One region of the Streptomyces griseochromogenes genome, then DNA from elsewhere that is predicted to be linked to it. Evidence: riboswitches for the same ligand, from Rfam matches in the RefSeq annotation. Region 1 holds a riboswitch; the other holds the start of a gene.
The links. Region 1 has a riboswitch for cobalamin ahead of AVL59_RS25635 (hypothetical protein). Riboswitches for the same ligand answer to the same signal wherever they lie in the genome.
Positions count from the first base shown of each region.

Region 2: linked by a shared signal. The riboswitch ahead of AVL59_RS36045 (cobalamin biosynthesis protein) and the one ahead of AVL59_RS25635 (hypothetical protein) in region 1 are both predicted to bind cobalamin.

Region 1 is NZ_CP016279.1:5,978,140-5,985,796, forward strand. Features, by position in the region: gene AVL59_RS25620 (trypsin-like serine peptidase) at 1-409, shown strand, start outside; gene AVL59_RS25625 (acetyltransferase-like protein) at 419-1,177, opposite strand; gene AVL59_RS25630 (enoyl-CoA hydratase/isomerase family protein) at 1,283-2,401, opposite strand; gene AVL59_RS25635 (hypothetical protein) at 2,430-2,780, opposite strand; cobalamin riboswitch at 2,922-3,043, opposite strand; gene AVL59_RS25640 (molybdopterin-dependent oxidoreductase) at 3,159-7,253, opposite strand; gene msrA (peptide-methionine (S)-S-oxide reductase MsrA) at 7,578-7,657, opposite strand, start outside.
Region 2 is NZ_CP016279.1:8,313,848-8,321,504, reverse strand. Features, by position in the region: gene cobN (cobaltochelatase subunit CobN) at 1-2,224, opposite strand, end outside; gene AVL59_RS36050 (cobyric acid synthase) at 2,221-3,729, opposite strand; gene AVL59_RS36045 (cobalamin biosynthesis protein) at 3,726-4,670, opposite strand; cobalamin riboswitch at 4,774-4,914, opposite strand; gene AVL59_RS36040 (hypothetical protein) at 5,269-5,496, opposite strand; gene AVL59_RS36035 (inorganic phosphate transporter) at 5,530-6,792, opposite strand; gene AVL59_RS36030 (class II aldolase/adducin family protein) at 7,120-7,657, shown strand, end outside.

The DNA.
Region 1 (7,657 bases):
GGTGCGGTGGTCGAACGGCGAGCTGACCCTCTACACCAACGTCGGTGCCGGTACCTTCGGCCAGAAGCACCGGCTCAAGGAACCGAACGGCACGTGGAAGAACGCCACGCTCCTCACCGGCGGTGAGTTCTCCGGCAACCAGAAGTGGGACCTGATGGTGCGCTGGTCCGACGGCGAACTGGACGACTACGTCGGCACCACCACCTCTGCGCTCGGCACCGAGCGGCGCCTCCTGGACGCCAACGAGCCGTGGACCCACGGCGTGGCGATGACCACCGGCGACTACACGGGAAACGGCCGCACGGACGACCTCGTCGTCCGCCGGTCCGACGGTGAGACCACCATGTACACCGACACCGGCGTCACCCGGCTGGGTGACGAGCACACGCTCGTCACCCCGGCCTCCTGAGCGAGGTCGTCAGGTGGTCGAAGGACGCACGCCGTGCCGGATCCACACGTTGGGTTCGACGTAGACCGCGCGGTCATGTGCGGTGTCGCAGTGGACCGGGACGAGGGCGCCCGGTACGTCGATGTCCCCGTCACTGTCGAAGGGCAGGCCGGTCCACTGCCGCCACTGGGCCAGGGAGCCGCTGACCGTCATCGACGCCGTGGCGACCTTCTCGACGCTGCCACCGGACTTGACGTGCACGCGCAGCCACGGGTCGGCAGGCAGTCCGTCCTCGCGCCGCCGGCGGATGTAGTCGGCCATGGGGACCCGTGGTTCGAGGTGTTTGGCCGTGGGACGGACCGGGGCCAGCAACGCGTCGTGGCCCTGTCGTCGGGCGCCGTCCCGCAGCGCGGTCAGCATGCGGTAGGACAGACCACGGCCGAGGTACTCGGTGTCCACCGTGATCTCCAGCGCGCTGGCTGTCGTCGGCGCGTTCCCGAGGTGCCGGTCGCGGTAGGCCCATACGAGCACTTGGTCCCAGCCCTTGTCCGGCATCTCCTCACGGCCGTCGAGCCCGGCGTCGAAGGGCACACTCAACCCGCGTGCCACTACGCGGTCGCCGTCCGTCGCCACCACGCAGTACTCGGGGAAGTCTTCGGCCACCCGGCTCAACAGGGCGCCCGCGACCAGATCCTGAGGGATGAAAGCGGGCCACGTCTCGGTCATCTCGTAGAGCCGGGACGTCAATGACGGACGCTCGGTGAGCGGGGTGATCAAGATGCTGTCCATGTCTGTCACGGTGGGGAACCCTGTCATGGGAACACCCTCTTGGCCAGCGGTTTTACCCCTCGACGGCGGCTCGTGCCGGCCGTCCGGTGAACACGTCGGTTCAGCTCACCGGGCCGCCTCGGGAGTCGTGCCGGGCCCGGCGAGGCCGAGTTCGTGTTCGCCGAGGGAGGTGAAGCAGCGCTCGACGTCGGTGTCGGTCACTTCGGCGAGGGTCGCGGGCGACCAGCGGGGGTTGCGGTCCTTGTCGATGACCTGGGCGCGGATGCCCTCCACCAGGTCGGGAGTGCTCAGGGCGGCGCAGGAGACGCGGTACTCCTGGTCGAGAACCCGCTCCAGCGAGCCGAGCCGCCGGGCGTGGCGCAGGGCGGCCAGGGTGACCTTCAGGGCGCTGGGCGACCTGGTGAGCAGGGTCTCCGCTGCTTCCTTCGCCGCCGTGTCGCCATGGGCGAGCAGCCGCCGGACGATCTCCTCCACCGTGTCGGCGGCGTAGCAGGCGTCGATCCACTCCCTCCGGCCGGCCAACTCGCCCGTGGGCGGCGACTGCGTGTGACGGGCGAGCACCTGCTCCACGGTCAGGTCGGCGAGGTCGGCGACGAAGGCCCGGAGCGCGTCGGACGGCACGTAGTGGTCGGCGAGCCCGCACAGCAGGGCGTCGGCGGCGCCGATCTGTGCGCCGGTCAGTGCGAGGTGGGTGCCCAGTTCGCCCGGGGCGAGGGAGAGGAGGTAGGTGCCGCCGACGTCGGGGACGAAGCCGATGCCGGTCTCGGGCATGGCGACCCTCGACCGTTCGGTGACGATCCGTACGCTGCCGTGCGCCGAGATGCCGACGCCGCCGCCCATGACGATGCCGTCCATGACGGCGACGTAGGGCTTGGGGTAGTGGGCGATGCGGGCGTTGAGGTGGTACTCGTCGCGCCAGAACGCGGCCGAGGCGGTGCCGTCGCCGTCGCGCGCGTCGTCGTGGACGGCGCGGATGTCGCCGCCCGCGCACAGACCGCGCTCCCCGGCCCCGGTGATGACCACGGTCTCCACGGCCGGGTCGTGCTCCCAGGCGGTCAGGGCCTCATCGATGCGGCGCACCATCGCGTGGGACAGCGCGTTGAGTGCCTTCGGCCGGTTGAGGGTGATGTGGGCGGCCCGTCCGGCTGTGTGCAGCAGGACGGATTCCTCGGTACCGGTCGTCCGAACGCCTCCGTCAGGCCGCGGGCCACGATCGACACGCATGATCTCATCGGTTCCTTGTCTCGATGGTTCAACGACGGCTCACGCCGCGCCGGTCCCGGGTCGCCGCGCTGAGCCGCGGCGGTGTGAAGGCATAGAGATCGAGGATCTCCGGCAGGGGTGCGATGCCCGGCCCGCCCGCGCGTACCCAGTCGGTGATGTCCTCGGTGGCGTGGGGGTCGTTGACGAGTCCCAGCCAGACCGGTCGGCCGCCGGCGGCCCGTCCGGCGGCGGAGGGCTGTACGACGATGACGTTGGCCTGTTCGCAGACGTCGAGGCAGGCGGAGATGCGCACAGGAACCTCCGCTCGCAGACGCGCGGTCTGCCCCGCGTGATCGACGCCGGTCACCTTGGTACTGCCACAGCAGCAGTCCCGGCACACGACGACACGGCAGGGCGCCGGTTCGGCCCCCGGTACGACTACCGCGTCGCCGGATGCCGGTTCCGCCAGGTTCTCTGGCACGGTCAACCACTCCTCCCCCGGGGAAATCCGCCCCGGTGTCCGTCGAGGAGGCGACCGCGTGAGTCTCCTGGCTCTCGGGTCGTCGCTCGTCCCGGCCTTCCCGCCCTCGCGGACAGTGGCCTGTCGGAACTCGCTCACCGATCACAGTGGCGGGACCGCGCCGGATTCACACCGGCTTCCTCGGATCGCCGTCGCCTTGTCGCGGATCATCATTCCATCGCCGACCAGCTCCCGTCATCCTCGCGACGACGACCCGGGCACCCGGACCGGCCGACGCGGCGGCCCCGGCCGTCGTGGTCAGTACACGTCGCGCGCGTAGCGCTTGTCGGCGGCGAGCTGTTTGACGTACGCCGCCGCCTCGGCCTCGTCCAGGCCGCCGTGGACGACGGCCGTCTCCCGCAGGGCCCGGTCGACGTCTTTGGCCATCCGGGAGGCGTCGCCGCAGACGTAGAGATGGGCGCCGTCCCGGAGCCAGGACCACAGCTGCGCACCGTGTTCGCGCATCCGGTCCTGGACGTAGATCTTGGCGCGCTGATCGCGGGAGAAGGCGGTGTCCAGACGGGTGAGCGTGCCGTCGGCGAGGAACGCGGTCAGCTCCTCCTCGTAGTAGAAGTCGGCGGCCCGGCGCTGTTCGCCGAAGAACAGCCAGTTCGGCGCGTGGTGGCCGCGGGCCCGGCGGTCCTCCAGAAAGCCGATGAAGGGCGCGACGCCGGTGCCGGGGCCCACCATCACGGCCGGTGCTGCGGGGTCGGCGGGCGGGCGGAAGTGCGACGCCCGCTGGACGCGGACCGGAACCGGTGTGCCGGGCTCGGCGTCGGCGAGGAACGGGGAGCACACGCCCTGTCGGGGGCGGCCGCCGAGGTTCTCGTAGCGGACGACGGAGACGGTCAGCGAGACGAGGTGAGGGTCTGTCAGGGGGCTGGAGGATATGGAGTACATGCGGGGTTGCAGGCGCCCCAGCACGTCGGCCCATTGCTGTGCCCCGGCCCGGATTCCGAACTCGGCGACCACGTCGACGGCCTGGCGGCCCCAGGACCACTGGGCCAGCTCCCCCTTGTTGTCCTGCCGCAGCAGCTTGCGCAGCTCGCGCGGGTCGCGGGCGCGGTCGGCGACGAAGCGCAGCAGGCCGGGAGTGATACGGGTGATGTCCAGATGGCGCAGCAGTGCCTCGGCGAAGGGCACGTCCCCGGCGTTGGTGACCCGAACGGCCGCGTCCGCGTCCAGGCCGGTGACGGCCAGCCACTCCGTCACGAGCTCCGGCCAGTTGACCGGCTGCACCGCCAGGGCGTCCCCGGCCTCGTAGACCAGCGGGGTGTCGCTGTCACGCGTGTCGAAGGTGAAGCGCCTCACCTCCTTGACCGCACCGGGCAGGCTCAGCAGGCGGTTTCCGGTCAGGCGGGCGGTGACGGGGGCGGAACGGCTCGGGCGGGGAGCCGCCGGGGTGGCGGGGGCCGGATCGGGCGCCGGATCGAAGGCGGGATCGGAGGCCGGGTGCTCGGGGCTCTTCAGCACAGTGAGCACCTGGTCGAGCCAGGCCCCGGCCTCGGTCTCGAAGTCCGGTTCGCAGTCGGTGCGCGGGGCCAGGCGTATCGCCTCCAGCTCCTCCATGCGCCGGTCGAGACGGCGGCCATGGCCGCAGAAGTCGTCGTACGAGGAGTCGCCGAAGGCGAGGACGGCGTAGCGCCTGCCCGCGAGGCGCGGGGCGTCGGGCGAGGCGAGGGCGTCCCAGAACTCGGCGCCGTTGTCCGGGGCGTCGCCGTCGCCGAAGGTGCTCGTGATCAGCAGCAGGTCGGCGTCGGAGGGCAGCGCTGCGGGGTCGGCCTCCTCCATGGGCAGGAGGGCGGCGGAGTGGCCGTCGGAGGTGAGTCTCTCGGACGCGGCGATCGCGAACTCCTCGGCGTTGCCGGTCTGCGACGCCCAGAGGATCACGACCTGGCGGCGCGGGGCGTCCGCGGACGGGGCGGACGACCGCGGGGAGCCGTCGATGCCGTGCGCGGTGGAATGCGTCGCCTCCGCTCTGGAGTACATCCCGGCCAGCGCACCGTTCACCCACAGGGCGTGCTCCGGGCTGAAAGGGGCGTCCGGCGGCAGCACCGGTACGCCCGGCGCGCCGAACGGGATGCCGGCCAGGAAGCCGGTCAGATAGCGGCGTTCGTGTTCGGTGAGGACCGGCAGGGGCGCGGGTTCCAGCCCGAACGGGTTGGGAGAGGAATGGGCAGCAGGGGAGGCGGGCGGTCGAAGGGCCGACGCGGCCGATGGCGGAGTGGTGGCCTCCGCGGCCGCAAGGGCCGGTGCCTGAACCGTCACCGGGGTGGCCACCTTGGTCAGCGACACCGCGCACACCTTGAACTCGGGCTGGAACGACAGCGGGTCGACGGCATCGCTGGTCACGGCGTTGACGCTCAGGTACTCCCCGAACAGGTCGTTCCAGTGGAACGGCGCGAAACAGCAGCCCGGCCGTACCCGGTCGGTGACGACCGCGGGCAGCACGGCCCGTCCGCGCCGCGAGGCGACCTCCACCGAATCCCCCTCGGCGAGGCCCAGTTCGGCCGCGTCCTGCGGGTGCACCTCCACGAAGGGGGCGGGGTTGAGCTTGGTCAGCTTGGCCACCTTGGCCGTCTTGGTCAGGGTGTGCCACTGATGCTGGAGGCGGCCGGTGTTGAGCACGTACGGGTAGTCGTCATCGGGCATCTCGGCCGCCGGGATGTGCGGACGGGCGTAGAAGACCGCACGTCCGCTCGCGGTGGGGAAGGTCGGCGTGCCGTCAGCACCGAGGTACCGGATCGGGTTGCGGTCGGAGCCGTCCGCGGTCGCCGCCGGCCACTGGACCGGCGTGGTGCGCAGCCGTTCGTAGCTCACACCGCGCAGGTCCCAGCCGGTGACCGGGTTCCAGGCGCGCTTGAGCTCCTCGAAGACCTCCTCGGCGCTGTCGTACGCGAAGCCCTCCTCGTACCCCATCGCCCGGGCCACGGCGGCGATGATCCGCCAGTCCGCCGTCGCCTCGCCGGGCGGATCGGCGGCCGGCCGGGCCAGGGTGAGGTTGCGCTCACTGTTGATCAGGACGCCCTCGGTCTCGGTCCACAGCGCACCGGGCAGCACGACATCGGCGTACGCGTTCGTCTCCGTCTCGGCGAACACGTCCTGGGTGACGATGAACTCGGCCGCCTCCAGGCCCTCGATGACCGTCTTGCGGTTCGCGACGGAGGCGACCGGGTTGGTGCAGATGATCCAGCAGGCCTTGATGTCCCCGTCGGCCATCTTCCGGAACATCTCGACCGTGCCCTTGCCGACACCGTCGGCCCGGATCGAGCCCGGCTCCAGCTCCCACAGCTCCTCGACGAAGGCCCGGTCGGCGTCGGCGAGTACGGACCGCTGCCCGGGCAGCCCCGGCCCCATGTAGCCCATCTCCCGGCCACCCATGGCGTTGGGCTGGCCGGTGAGGGAGAAGGGCCCGCTGCCGGGGCGGCAGATCGCGCCGGTGGCGAGGTGGAGGTTGACCAGCGCGTTGGTGTTCCAGGTGCCGTGCGTGGACTGGTTCAGGCCCATCGTCCAGCAGCTCGTCCACTCCTCCGCCTCGCCGATCAGCCGCGCCGCCTCCCGGATGTCGTCCTCCGGGATGCCGGTGATCTCGGCGACGGTGGCGGGCGGGTGGTCGGCGAGGAAGGCGGGCATGGCCTCCCAGCCCTCGGTGTGCTCGGCGATGAAGTCGGGGTCGATGTGGCCGTTCGCGTGCAGCAGGTGGAGCAGGCCGTTGAGGAGGGCGAGGTCCGTGCCGGGCTCGATCTGCAGGAACAGGTCGGCCTTGTCGGCGGTGGCGGTGCGGCGCGGGTCGACGACGATCAGCTTGGCGCCCGCCGATTTCACCCGGTCCATCATCCGCAGGAAGAGAATGGGATGGCAGTCGGCCATGTTGGAGCCGATGACGAAGAAGACGTCGGCCTTCTCGAAGTCCTGGTAGGAGCCGGGCGGCCCGTCGGCGCCCAGCGACAGCTTGTAACCGGTGCCGGCGCTGGCCATGCACAGCCGGGAGTTCGACTCGATCTGGTTGGTCCGGATGAAGCCTTTGGCCAGCTTGTTCGCCAGGTACTGCGCCTCCAGGCTCATCTGCCCGGAGACGTAGAGGGCGACCGCGTCCGGCCCGTGCTCGTCGACGACCGTGCGCAGGCGGCGGGCGGTCTCGGCGACGGCTGCCGCCACCGGGGCGGGCCGCGGCTCCTCGCCGCGGTCCTGGCGGACGAGGGCGGTGGTCAGGCGTCCGGGGGCGGCGAGCATGTCCGCCGTGGTCGCGCCCTTGGTGCACAGCCGGCCGAAGTTGGCCGGGTGCTCCTTGTCCCCGATCGCCTTCAGGACCGTACGCCGCCCGTCCGGTCCGGTGCCGACGTCCAGGACCATGCCGCAGCCCACCCCGCAGTACGAGCAGACCGTCCGCACCTTCGTCGTGTCGTCGTTCCGCGAGCCCGGCGCGGCCACGGCGCCTCCCTTGCTGTGCTCGGCCTGATCCCACCGCATGACCGTACGAACCGCTCGTTACGCGGGTGTCTCCGCATGTGATCATCAGGGGTTAAGCGCACCGCACAGAGCCTGGCGGGCTGCTGTGAGCACAGCGCCCGCCCGGCGGTCAAGGGTTGCGCAGGCCGTCGGCCCCGGGGGCGACGGCCTGCGATCATCACCCGCCGGCCAGAGCGGGCGAGATGTACGGCGGAGGACGTCCCGGTGTCAGTTCGTGCTGGAGGAGGTTCGGCGCGGCAGCTTCCAGTTGGGCCGCGGGAAGTGGCAGGTGTAGCCGTTCGGGTAGC
Region 2 (7,657 bases), 2.3 Mb from region 1:
CGATCCGCCGGCACAGCTGCTCCAGCAGATCGATCGCGTCGGCGGCCGTACGGGACGGGCCCTCGACCAGATCCGTCAGCTCGACCGGCACCTTCACCGGCGCGCCCGGCTCGGCGAGCAACTCCTTCTCCACGAGCCCGAAGTGCTCGGCCAGCGAGGCCCGCAGCCCCGGCAGCGCGTTCGCCCGCCCGCCCCACACCTGCGAGGCGCGCAGCACGGCGAGGACCAGGTTCACCCGCGGCTCGCCGACCGGCCCGCCGCCCAGGATGTGCAGCCCGTCGCGGATCTGCACGTCCTTGATCTCGCACAGATAGCCGTCGATGTGCATGACGAACTCGTCGAAGTCGCCGTCCTCCGGCTGCTCGTCCACGTGCAGGTCGTGGTGGAGTTCGGCCGCCTTGACCAGCGTCCAGATCTGCGCCCGCACGGCCGGGGCCTTCGCCGGGTCCAGATCGGAGACGAGCGCGTACTCGTCCAGCAGCTGCTCCAGCTTGGCCAGGTCGCCGTAGGTGTCGGCACGGGCCATCGGCGGTACGAGGTGGTCGACCACCGTGGCGTGCCCGCGCCGCTTGGCCTGGGTACCCTCGCCGGGGTCGTTGACGATGAACGGGTAGATCAGCGGGAGATCGCCGAGGACGGCGTCCGGCGCGCAGCCCCGGGAGAGGCCGAGACCCTTGCCGGGCAGCCACTCCATCGTGCCGTGCTTGCCCATGTGCACGATCGCGTCCGCGCCGAAACTGTTCTCCAGCCAGCGGTAGGCCGCCATGTAGTGGTGCGAGGGCGGCATGTCGGGGTCGTGGTAGATCGCGATCGGGTTCTCGCCGAAGCCGCGCGGCGGCTGGATCATCACGACGACGTTCCCGAACCGGAGGGCGGCGAGCACGATGTCGTCGCCGTCCACGTACAGACTGCCCGGCGGCTCGCCCCACGCCTCCAGCATGGCGTCCCTGAGCTCCGGGTCGAGCCTGTCGAACCAGGCCCGGTAGTCGGCCAGCGGCACGCGCGCGGGCGCGGCGGCCAGCTGGTCCTCCGTCAGCCACTCGACGTCGTGCCCGCCGGCCTCGATGAGCCGGTGGATCAACTCGTCGCCGCCCGCGGGGTATTCGGTCAGGCCGTAGCCCGCCTCCTTGAGGGCGTCCAGGACGCGCACCGCCGACGCGGGCGTGTCCAGGCCGACCGCGTTGCCGACGCGCGAGTGCTTGGTCGGGTAGGCGGTGAAGACGAGCGCGAGCCGCTTGTCGGCGTTCGCCTTGTGCCCGAGCCGGGCGTGCCGTACGGCGATTCCGGCCACGCGCCCGGCCCGCTCGGGATCGGCGACATACACCGGGACCTCGTCCGGGCCCTGCTCCTTGAAGGAGAACGGCACGGTGACGAGCCGCCCGTCGAACTCCGGGATCGCGACCTGCATCGCCGCGTCCATGGGGGAGAGGGCGGCGTCCGACTCGTCCCAGGCGGCCCGCGAGGAGGTGAGGCAGAGACCCTGCAGCACGGGGACGTTCAGGTCGGCGAGGGCTCCGATGTCCCAGGCTTCCTCGTCGCCGCCCGCCGACGCCTCGGAGGCGTGCGTACCGCCGGCGGCGAGGACGGTGGCGACCAGGGCATCGGTCCGGCCGAGGATCTCGTACAGCCCGGCGTCCGCGCCGCGCAGCGAACCGCAGTACACGGGAAGCGCGTTGGCTCCGTGCGCCTCGATCGCGTCGCACAGGGTGTCCACGAAGGCGGTGTTGCCGCTCAGCTCGTGGGCCCGGTAGAAGAGCACGCCGACGGTGGGGCGGCCCGCGACGAGGTCACGCTCGCCGTGCACCCCGTACTCCGGCATCTTCCGTGGCTCCTCGAAGCCCTCACCGGTCAGCAGCACGGTGTCGGACAGGAACCGGGCCAGCTCGGTCAGGTTCGCGGAGCCGCCCTCGACCAGGTACTTCAGCGCCTCGGCCACGACACCCGCCGGCACGGACGACTCGGCCATCAGCTCGGCGTCCGGCACGGCCTCGCCGCCCAGCAGCACGGTCGGGATCCCGGAGGCACTGAGCGCGGCCAGCCCGTCCTCCCAGGCGCGCTTGCCGCCCAGCAGCCGTACGACGGCGATGCCGGCGCCCTCGACCAGGCCCGGCAGCTCCTCCGCGACGTCCACCCGGGTCGGGTTGCCGATCCGGTACGCGGCGCCGGAGGCCCGGGCCGCCAGCAGATCGGTGTCGGCGGTCGACAACAACAACACTGTGCTCATGCGGGCGCTCCCGGTGGAATGAAAGGCAGTCCTTGCGGCGCGCCCGACTCGATGAGCCGCCAGAGCGCGTCCGTGTCCGCGTGCTGTTCGATCAGGTCGCCGAGCCGGTCGAGCTGCTCCTCGCGCAGCACGGCGAACGAGGTGTCGGGGGCCGGCACGAAGCGGCGGCCCGCGGCGGCGGCCACCTCGCGCAGGAAGGCCCGCCGGAAACCGTCCGACTCCAGCGAGCCGTGCCAGTGGGTGCCCCAGGTCCGGCCGACCCGGCAGCCGTCCAGGAAGGGCTCCCCGCCGGTCACTTCGGCCACCCCGTGATGGATCTCGTACCCGTCGACGCGCTCGCCGAGGGCTTCCCCCACCGGCCGGGTGAGGGTCTTCTCGCGGGCGAACCGCACCCGCACCGGGAGCACTCCGAGTCCCGGGACGCTGCCGGCGCGCGACTCGACCTCGTCCTCGATGTGCTCGCCGAGGATCTGGAAGCCGCCGCAGACCCCGAGGACAGGGCGGCCTTCGGCGGCCCTGCGGACGAGCGCGTCGGCCAGGCCCCGCTCGCGCAGCCACTCCAGAGCCCGTACCGTCCCGCGCGTTCCCGGGATCACCACGAGATCGGCGTCCGCCAGCTCCTCCGGCCGGTCCACGAACCGCACCACGACGCCCGGTTCGGCGGCCAGGGCGTCCACGTCCGTGAAGTTCGACATGAGCGGGACCGCGCAGACGGCGACCCGCAGCACGTCCTCGCCGACGGGGGGAGCCACGGCCGACTCGCGGACGGTGCCGCGCAGGGAGACCCGGAGCCCGTCCTCCTCGTCGATGCCGAGCCCGTGCCGGAACGGCAGCACGCCGTAGGTGTGCCGTCCGGTGAGCCCGTGCAGCATGTCCAGCCCCGGCTCCAGCAGGCTGACATCCCCGCGGAACTTGTTCACCAGGAACCCGGCGACCAGTTCCTGGTCCTCCGGTGAGAGCAGGGCGACCGTGCCGAAGAACGAGGCGAAGACACCGCCCCGGTCGATGTCGCCGACGACGAGCACGGGCAGCCGCGCGTTCCGCGCGATCCCCATGTTCACGATGTCGGTCCGCCGCAGATTGATCTCCGCGGGCGAACCGGCCCCCTCACAGATCACCGCGTCATACGTGCCCCGCAACTCGGCCAGACAGTCCAGGACCGTGCCCAGAAGCCGTTGCCGGCGCCCTCCGTGGTACCCGCGCGCGCTCAGCTCGCCCACCGGCTTGCCCAGCAGCACCACCTGGCTGCTCTGTTCGCCGCCCGGCTTGAGCAGCACGGGGTTCATCAGCGCCGTCGGTTCGACGCGACAGGCCTGGGCCTGCATGGCCTGCGCCCGCCCGATCTCGGCGCCCTCGCGCGTCACGAACGAGTTCAGGGACATGTTCTGCGCCTTGAAGGGCGCGACCTTGACGCCCTGGCGCACCAGCCACCGGCAGATCCCGGCCGTCACGACGCTCTTGCCGGCGTCGGAGGTGGTACCGGCGACGAGGAGACCACCGTTCACTTCCCACGTCCCTTCACGAGTCGGCGCGCGGCGACCGTCGCGCCGAGCGCGAGCAGGCCGACGCGGCGGGAGAGCCGTACGGCCCGGTCGATGTCGGTGACCTGGACGGCCCGCCCGGAATCCCCGTTGAGCACGGGCCGGTGCTCGACGCGTCCGCCGTAGGAGAGCGTGCCGCCCAGCCGCACACCGAGAGCGCCCGCGAACGAGGCCTCGACGGGCCCGGCGTTGGGGCTCGGGTGCTTGCGGGCGTCGGCCCGCCAGGCGCGCAGGGCGCCGCGCGGGTCGGGTCCGGCGGCGGCCGCGAGTACGGCGGTCAGCCGCGCCCCCGGCCAGCCGGCGAGGTCGTCGAGCCGGGCGGAGGCCCAGCCGTAGCGCCGGAAGCGGGCCGACTTGTGCCCCACCATCGCGTCCAGGGTGTTGACGGCCCGGAACCCGAGCAGCCCCGGCACCCCGCCCACCGCACCCCACACCAGCGCACCCACGACGGCGTCGGAGGTGTTCTCGGCGACGGACTCGACCACGGCCCGGGCGATCCCGTCGGCGTCGAGGGCCTGCGGATCCCGGCCGCACAGATGCGGCAGCCGCGCCCGCGCCGCCTCGATGTCCCCGGCCTCCAGCGCGCGCCCGACGGTCCGGGCCTCCCGGGCCAGCGACGTGCCCCCGACGACGGCCCAGGTGGCGGCACCGGCCAGCGCGACGGAGGCGGCGGGGGAGCGGCGTACGGCCCGCTCGGCGACGGCCCCCAGCGCCACGGCGCCGCCCGCGCACACGGCGGTGTGCAGGGCGCCCCAGCCACGGTGGTCGTGCCACAGCACGCGTTCCACGGCCGCGGCCGCGCGCCCGAACACGGCGACCGGATGCCCGCGGCGCGGATCGCCGAGGAACAGGTCGCCGAGAAGGCCGGCGGCGGCGCCGTACGCGTATGAGCGATCGGCACCCATCGGCTCAGCCGGCCGTGGGCTCAGGGGCGGGTCCGGTACTGGTCCTCGATCGGCGGCCGAGCATGGCGATATGTGTCCTCACTCAGGGTGTCCGCGCCCTGGTTCGACGAGACCGGCGGTGAGAGTTCCTGGCTCCCGGGGATGTTCTTCCCCGGTGACAGTGGCGGGACCGCGCCGGATTCGCACCGGCTTCCTCTTCTGCCGCCGTACATGGCGTGGGCAGTCCACCACGCACCCGGAAGGGCCGTCAACTTGCCTTTGACCTGGGACGGTGGACTGTGCTGAGGCCCACATCGCCGGCCCGCCGGGCCGTGCCCGACGACCGGGTCGCGGTGAATTCCCCCTCCTCCGGGCGACGTTCGGGGATCCCTCTTGTGCTCACACACCGTGAGCATGGCAAGGGTGCGTACGTCTCATACGGGATGCAACGGACGCGGGGGAGACGCACGGTGGCGTACGTGGCCGAACTGCCGCCGGACGACGGTCAGGTCGTACCGCCGGAGGTGGTGGGCGGGTCCCGCCCGCCGTGGACACACCTGCGCCCTGCCGCTCCGGCTGACGTGCCGGCCCGGCAGGGCGCAGGAGGGACTCCGGGGAACTAGGCCTTGGCCACGATCAAATGGATCCCGTAGGCCACCGCGGCCGCGCAGGCCGCGAAGCACACGTACGCGCCCGTCACCGCCAGCGCGGCGGAGCCGCCCTGTGCGGCGGCCTTCTCGCGGCGCGCGAGGCCGTTGATGCCGAGGGTGAACAGGGCCACCAGGCCCACCGTGAACACGAGGCTGACGCCGAAGACGGAGCCGAGGGCCGCCCAGTCGATCTTCATGGGGATGCTTCCTTCAGTTACCGGGTGCTCGGGTCAGACCGTGGCGGCCGGCGGGGTCGCCGGAGCGGCGGGGGCCGGGTCGGTGGCGGCGGCCGGAGACGGGATCGTGGCCGTCAGGCCCTCGGTGACGGTGCCCGCGGGCGGCGGGGTCACCGCGGCGATGGCGGTGGTCACCACGCCGGCCGGCTCGGCGGTGTCGTCGGCCACGACGTTGGTGTGGTCGACGACCTGGCGACGGGAGATCTTCCAGATCGTGGCGCTGGCGCCGACGAGGAAGACGGCGACGACCGCGGTGCCCCAGTCGCCCAGGTCCGTGACGGACTCGGCGCCCGCGCCGACCAGTGCGGCGGCCGGGAGGGTGAGCACCCAGGCGACGGCCATGCGGGTCGCGGTGGACCAGCGGACCACACCGCCCTTGCGGCCGAGGCCCGCGCCCATCACCGAGCCGGAGACGACATGGGTGGTGGAGAGGGAGAAGCCGAGGTGGGAGGAGGCCAGGATGGCGGTGGCCGCGCTGGTCTGGGCGGCGAAGCCCTGTCGCGGCTCCAGGTCGGTCAGCCCCTTGCCCATGGTGCGGATGATGCGCCAGCCGCCGATGTAGGTACCGAGCGCGATGGCCAGGCCCGCGGAGAGGATCACCCAGGTGGGAGGGTTGGAGCCGGGGGCGACCGCGCCGCCCGCGATCAGCGCCAGGGTGATGATGCCCATCGTCTTCTGGGCGTCGTTGGTGCCGTGGGCCAGGGAGACCAGGCCGGCCGAGGCGATCTGCCCCGCGCGGTAGCCCTTGCGGGTGGCCTCGCCCTCGGCGCCGCGGCCGATGCCGTAGGAGAACCGGGTGGCGAACATCGCCGCGAGACCCGCCACGACCGGGGCGGCGACCGCCGGGAGCAGGACCTTGGTGACCAGGACGTCACCGTGGACGGCACCGAAGCCGGCGGAGGCGACGGTGGCGCCGATCAGGCCGCCCATCAGCGCGTGGGAGGAGCTGGAGGGCAGTCCCACCAGCCAGGTCACCAGGTTCCAGAGGATCGCGCCGACCAGCGCGGCGAATATGACCTCGGGACGTATGCCGTTCTCGTCGACGAGACCCTTGGAGATCGTGTTGGCGACCTCCACGGAGAGGAAGGCGCCTACAAGGTTGAGGGCGGCGGACATGGCCACCGCGACCTTGGGCTTGAGCGCACCGGTCGAGATGGTCGTGGCCATCGCGTTGGCGGTGTCGTGGAAACCGTTCGTGAAATCAAACGCGAGTGCGGTTACCACCACAATCGCGAGGATCAGCGAGAAGTTTTCCATTTACCCAGGCAATCGTTCGAGGTCATTGGCTGTTGGACCGTAGGCAACCTGGGTGAACGGAAAGTGAACTGAAGCGGGCTTCAGGATGTCAGTGGCGGGTTGTCGGGGTCGTGTTCGGGTCGACATCCCAGGCGCCCCATGGCTGCCGGCCGCGCGCGAAGGCCCGCGGTCGCCTCGGCGGCCCGCGAAAGAGATCCTGGTCACCCCGCGGGCCGCCGCCGAGACGGGCGAGCGGCGCGCCGTCCGGCGCCCGCTCGGGAGTACGAATTCAGGCCCGATTCACGCCACGGGACCCCGCGGCGCCGGGCCGGCTGGCAGGATCCCCGCATGGCTGAACAGCGACGGGATCCGGAAGCGGAAGAGTCACACCTGTGGGAGGGCGTGGTCGCGACGGCCCGGCGGACCGTCGCCGACGGGCTGGTCGTCGGCACCTCCGGCAATGTGTCGGCGCGCGTCGGGGACCTCGTGCTGGTCACCCCGTCGGGCGTGCCCTACGACCGGCTGACCCCGAACGACATCACCGGCGTCGACCTCGACGGATGCCAGGTGCTCGGCACGCTCGTGCCGACCAGCGAGCTGCCCATGCACCTGGCCGTCTACCGCACCACCGACGCCCGCGCCGTCGTCCACACCCACGCGGTGCACGCCACGGCCGTCTCCACCCTCGTGACCGAGCTGCCCCCGATCCACTACATGGCCGCGGCCATGGGCGGCCCCGCCCGGGTCGCCCCCTACGCGGCCTACGGCACGGACGAACTGGCCGAGAACATGCTCAGCGCCCTCGCCGGCCGCTCCGGCTGCCTCCTGCGGAACCACGGCATGATCACCTACGGCGCCACCCTCGACCAGGCCTACGACCGCACCG